DNA from 2 places in the Peribacillus sp. JNUCC41 genome. Region 1 is predicted to be linked to the other one. Evidence: riboswitches for the same ligand, from Rfam matches in the RefSeq annotation. Region 1 holds a riboswitch; the other holds the start of a gene.
What was found. Region 1 has a riboswitch for preQ1 ahead of queF (preQ(1) synthase). Riboswitches for the same ligand answer to the same signal wherever they lie in the genome.
Positions count from the first base shown of each region.

Region 2: it holds a riboswitch for preQ1, as region 1 does, so the genes downstream of both, queC (7-cyano-7-deazaguanine synthase QueC) here and queF (preQ(1) synthase) in region 1, are expected to answer to the same signal.

Region 1 is NZ_CP062163.1:2,383,275-2,386,430, reverse strand. It holds gene JNUCC41_RS11730 (aspartate kinase) at 1-1,110, opposite strand, end outside; gene queF (preQ(1) synthase) at 1,314-1,814, opposite strand; PreQ1 riboswitch class I at 1,919-1,964, opposite strand; gene JNUCC41_RS11720 (EamA family transporter) at 2,095-2,952, shown strand.
Region 2 is NZ_CP062163.1:446,123-449,278, reverse strand. It holds gene JNUCC41_RS02225 (methyl-accepting chemotaxis protein) at 1-1,569, opposite strand, end outside; PreQ1 riboswitch class I at 1,755-1,797, shown strand; gene queC (7-cyano-7-deazaguanine synthase QueC) at 1,853-2,518, shown strand; gene queD (6-carboxytetrahydropterin synthase QueD) at 2,518-2,988, shown strand; gene queE (7-carboxy-7-deazaguanine synthase QueE) at 2,981-3,156, shown strand, end outside.

The DNA of each region.
Region 1 (3,156 bases):
CTTGATTCGTGAAATGATTTTCTTCTCGGCTTCACCCTTCATCTGGTCCTGTCTTAGAATAAGCGTCACATCATCGATGCCTGATGGAATATGTTCATATGAAACTCCATAATCTTCGAGGATGTGCAGCAGTTTCCGGCCAAAACCAACTTCCCTGTTCATCAAATATTTGCTAATGTAAATGCTGCAAAATCCTTTATCACTTGCAATGCCTATAACCGGCCCGTTCGTATTATCCCGTGTACTTACAATGCGGGTCCCTTGTGCCGACGGATTGTTCGTATTTTGGATATGGACAGGTATTCCCGCTCGGAATGCTGGAATCAGCGCCTCATCATGAAATACCGAGAAACCTGCATAAGAAAGCTCACGCATTTCACGATAAGTTAATTCCCGGATTCCCTTTGGATTGGAAACCACATTTGGATTCACCGCATAAACGGCATCCACGTCCGTAAAGTTCTCATACAAATCAGCTTTGACCCCATTCGCAAGAATCGAACCCGTAATATCGGAACCGCTTCTTGAGAAGGTTAAAACATCACCATCTAACGTATAACCGAAGAACCCTGGGAATACTACGATTCCAGGCTCATCACGCAGAGCATATAACCGATCATAAGATTCTGGCAGCACCTTGGTAAATCCACCTTCATCCGTTACGATCAAGCCAGCCTTCTTCGGATTTATATACTGCGCCTCAACTCCAAGGCTTTGGAAATAACCTGCGACCAGCTTTGCATTATTATCCTCGCCACTGGCCTTCAAAGTATCCAAATAGCGCTTCGGGTTAGTTTGGTCTGCATGCAACAGCGCCATTAAATTTTCGCGGATCCCAGTGACGACACTCTCGGATATATCCAGTTCTTCAGCAATGCTCGCATAGCGGGATACGACATCTTCTATCAAATGCTCTCCGTTATCCCCGCGCAGCTGCTGTTCCGCAGCTTCAATCAATAAATCCGTCACCTTTATATCATCGGAATTGCGTTTCCCTGGAGCCGAAACGACTACAATCTTCCTCTCTGGATCAGAAACAACAATTTCGAATACCTTTCTCAACTGTTCACCTGACGCAAGTGAACTCCCACCAAACTTTGCAACTTTCATCTCGACAACCCCTATTTTCGTAAATATTCTGTCAAAATTAACTCTCCCTATTATTACGCTTTTTCTCGAAACAATCAAGTGGAAATTCCGTTACTGAAGGACAATTGTATTTTCAAAAAGGACAAAACGACAAGACCACTAATCGATAATAGCTAAAAAACTAAAAAAGACAACGGGCATTTGCCCATTGTCTCTCCTATTCTTTAGCGATTATCCACGGTTTCAGGATATAAGTCATGGTTCATCAAGCGGTAATCCGCCATTTCCTCATACTTCGTACCTGGTTTCCCATAATTCGTGTAAGGGTCGATGGAAATTCCGCCCCTAGGAGTAAACTTGCCCCAGACTTCAATATATTTAGGATCCATCAATTCGATTAAATCATTCATGATGATGTTCATGCAGTCTTCATGGAAATCACCGTGATTGCGGAAGCTGAATAAATAAAGTTTCAATGATTTGCTTTCCACCATTTTTACACTTGGAATATAGCTGATGTAAATGGTCGCAAAGTCCGGCTGGCCCGTTATCGGACATAAGCTAGTGAATTCCGGGCAATTGAATTTGACGAAATAATCCCGGTTCGGATGTTTGTTATCGAATGACTCAAGGATTTCAGGCGCATAGTCGAATGTATATTTTGTTCCTTGATTCCCAAGCAGTGTGATATCTTTTTTTAACTCTTCTTCTTTTCTTCCAGACATTGAAAGTCCTCCTAATCCCACGTTTCAGGGAGATTCATAAAATAGGCCTCTATATAACAAAAACCATATCTCCTCAAAGATATGGTTGATTCGCGAAAAATATCAAAGCCATAGTTTTTTTAAGAGGGTGATGCTATGAACCTCTCCCGTTTATCGGGAAATATTTTAAAATTGTCTTAGTAAATATAGAAAAAAATATCTAATCTGTCAATCATACTTCTAAAATTTGGTTTGATTCCTGCATGTATTCAGCTTAAAATGTAGAAGAAGTTTATCCTACATGAAGGAAGAGATTACGTCAATGTGGATTTTTGCAGCCCTCATCACGAGTTTATGTTTTGGAATCAATAACAGCATTTTTAAATGGAGTAGCGGAAAGGGTTACTCAAAAGTACATATCCAATTTTTCTTTTATTTTTCAGCTTTTATTTTGGCCATATCTTATGGAGTATCTGTGGATGGTTTACAGTTTAACTGGCTGTCCATCATGCTTGGTGGAGCCATTGGGGTACTGAACGCTAATGGTAATATCCAGATGGCAAGCGCCTTTGAAAAAGGACCGGCAAGCTTGACATCTCCTTTAATCGCAGCGAATGCAATATTCCCCATTCTCTGTGCAGCTTTAATTTTTCACGAACATATTTCTACTTTGCAGTGGACTGGAATCGTCTGCATGTTTCTCGCTACATTAGTCATTCAGTATACACCTAATGCTAAAGGCAACCATCAATATGTCCCTTGGATGATGCACACATTATTATCCATTTTATCTTTTGGTGTGCTAGGCATTCTTATGACGACATCAACACGTCTTCATTTAAATTCCCTTGATATCCTGGTATCAATGTATGGAGGGGGAACTCTTTATCTTCTTTCGGCTCTGGCCTTTAAAAAGGAAAAAATCAAGCTAAAGGAAGTCAAAATCGGTTCCTTGGTAGGCCTTTTAAGCACTATAGGCTATGGATGTTATTTCTTTGCGTTGAACACTGGCATCGCAAGCATCATCTTCCCTGTCGTCAGCCTGAACTGTTTAGTTGTCGTTTTCGCAGGATGTTATTTATTCAAGGAAAAACTAAAAAACTATCAAGTTGCCGGCGTACTTGCAGCATTAATCGGCATTATCTTGACTAAAATATGAATATAGTTCATTTACAAAAACGACCTGGCAGCCATGAGTACAAGCCAGGCCGTTTTTTTTATTATGCCGGGAAATAGGGTGGTCAAAAAAAAGTGTTGACACACCCTCGAAAATATCAGATAATTTTGAATATTAATTCTTTACGTTTCACTACTTTTGAAATGTTTGAAATATCCTCTGTCACGGGTATTAAAGAAATAGGTA
Region 2 (3,156 bases), 1.9 Mb from region 1:
GGAGACTTGTTCGATTCCAGCTGCGGACTCTTCAGACACCGCGGCGATATCTTCGATAGCCTGATTGATATTTTTGCTATTTGTGGAGATATAGTTCAATTCGTCTGTTATATGCTGTATTTTCATTTCCATATTCCCGACAGAGTGATTGATTGTTTCAAAGGTTTGGCCTGTGAGCGTGATCTGTTTCGTGCCTTCATCCACTTGTGCATAACCATCTTCCAGGGAGTGGACGACTGTTTTTGAATCCGTTTGAATGGCGGAGACAATATTGGTGATATCCCCAACGGAGTGTGTGACCTCTTCAGCGAGTTTCCGCACTTCATCGGCGACGACGGCAAAGCCCTTGCCATGTTCACCGGCACGAGCGGCTTCTATGGCAGCATTCAATGCCAATAGATTGGTTTGATTGGATATATTCTTGATGACCTGTACAAGCTGCGAAATTTGCTGCGATTGGGAATCGAGCCCTTTCACTTGCTCTACGGCATTTTTTACAATCCCATCAATATATTGCATCTGTTGGATCGAACTGCGCATTAAAGTGGTGCCCTCCTTGGTCAAGGAAAGGATTTCGGTTGAACTTTTAGCAACATCCACTCCTTCTAGGCGGGCCAACTCGATTCTGCCGGTGAAATCATCCATCATGCGAACCACTTCAGCTGCCCGGTTGGCCTGTGACTCCGAACCTTCCGAAAGTTCATGCATGGTAGTGGCTATTTGTTTGCTGCCCTGCTGGACTTCATTTGCTGATTGAGTCAGATTCTCACTTTGGTTGGAAACGGATTCGGATACAACGAGCATTTTTTCGATCGTATCACGAAGGTTTTTCTGCATTTGGTTGGCGGATACCGTTAATTCGCCCATTTCATCATATGACTTTTGCTCAAGGGGCTCATGATTAAGCTCTCCGTCAGCCACCATTTTCATCCTGTCCCTGATTTTAAGGAGGGGGGTGGTAATGAGGTTGGCAGTCACAAGCGCCAGCAGAAGGCCGATAAGGACTGCCGCAATGGATATGATGATACTTGTCGTCTTTACCGATTTCCCGCTTGCGATGACGGTTTCACCTGAAGCGACAATCAATTCCTCGCGTTCCGAAGCAAGCTCCTTGAAACCCTCCATTACTTCATTGCTGATTGGCGCCACTTCATTTTTGAGTATCTCTTTCGCTCGTTCTTCATTTCCCTTTTCATATTGTGGAAATACCCGGTCGACAATCATCAACCTCCAATCCCCGCTTTTCTCGATCAATGCCTTCACTTTATCAGAGTCGCTCGAAGCCAGGAGATCTTCCTGGATGACCTTGCTGTCTTCAGTATATTGTAAGAACCTTTCTTTATAACTCTTGTCACCATATAGAATATAGGCTCGGGCGAATGCGGTTCTTTGTGCTAGATTATATAGCAGCTTTTCATCTTGGATAAGAAGCGGAAGTTCCTTTTCGATGATATCCTGGGAATATACCAGTGACTTGTTGCTGCTGTAAATGTTGAATGCTCCTAAGATGACACATAAAGATATGATGAGTGAAAATGCCACCAATACCTTTCCTTTAATGCTTTTCAAATTAATGGACCCCTTTATCGATATTTTAATCACACTATTTTATCGGACGGATAATGGGATATTTAAGCAATGAAAAGATAACCAAATTTTCCATCAGCTCTACTATTCACTAAATCTATTCATCTTGATTTATAATCGTTTTCAAGTTACTATTGACTTGGAAAAATATAATATTCCGCGTTAAGGCGGAAGAGGTTCTAGCTACCCTCTCAAAAAAACTAAGGAGAAACAGTGCTCTATTCTTAGGGTGCTGTTTTTTTCCGTAAAAAGGAGTTTTATAGAAATGAAGAAGAAAGAAAAGGCAGTGGTTGTGTTTAGCGGAGGTCAGGACAGTACGACGTGCCTGTTCTGGGCATTGGAGAGATTTGAGGAAGTGGAAGCGGTGACGTTCGATTATAATCAGCGGCATAGCTTGGAAATCGAATGCGCTCAAAACATCGCCAAGGAATTGGGCGTGAACCATCATATCCTTGACATGTCGCTGTTGAACCAACTGGCACCGAATGCATTGACGAGAAGTGATATTGCAGTTGAGGATGGAGAAGAAGGGGAGTTGCCGTCGACTTTCGTACCAGGGAGGAATTTGCTGTTCCTTTCGTTTGCAGGAGTGCTGGCGAGTCAGATTGGCGCTAAACATATTGTCACCGGTGTCTGTGAAACGGATTTCAGCGGATATCCTGACTGCCGCGATGTATTCATTAAATCGTTGAATGTGACCTTGAACTTGTCAATGGACCAGTCATTCGTGATTGATACGCCGCTAATGTGGCTTAATAAAGAAGAAACATGGGAGCTTGCGGATCAGCTTGGCGCCTTCGACTTTGTCCGCGAAAAGACCCTGACTTGCTATAACGGAATCATCTCCGACGGCTGTGGAGATTGTCCGGCATGTAATCTGCGGAAAAAAGGACTGGATGACTATGTAAGCAGACGGAAGGTGCTTTCATGATGTACGGTTTTACAATAGTGGATAAACTCCAAAAAATAGATGAAGACATTCAGCGCAGCCAATTGAAGTATACAACCAAGAGGGTTCTCGTGAGTAAGGAATTCACCTTTGACGCGGCGCACCATCTGCATGACTATGAAGGGAAATGCAAGAACCTGCATGGCCACACATATAAGGTCATATTCGGATTGAGCGGATATACGGATTCACGCGGTTTGATGATAGATTTCGGGGACATCAAGGATATATGGAAAAATGAAATTGAAATCCACCTGGATCATCGTTATTTGAATGAAACCCTGCCGCTCATGAATACAACAGCTGAAAATATGGTTGTCTGGATTTATGAAAAAATGGCCGAAGCCCTTTCATTAAAAGAATATGAGGGTGCTAGAGTCGAATTTGTTCGACTATACGAAACGCCGACAAGCTATGCAGAAGCCAGACGGGAGTGGATGGAAAGTGAGTAAACTCCCGGTTATGGAAATCTTCGGACCGACCATCCAAGGTGAGGGAATGGTCATTGGTCAAAAAACCATGTTTGTTCGGACGGCCGGATGCGATTATTCATGTGCCTGGTGTGATTCCGCATTTACTTGGGATGGCACCGGTAAGGAAGATACAGTCCAAATGACTGC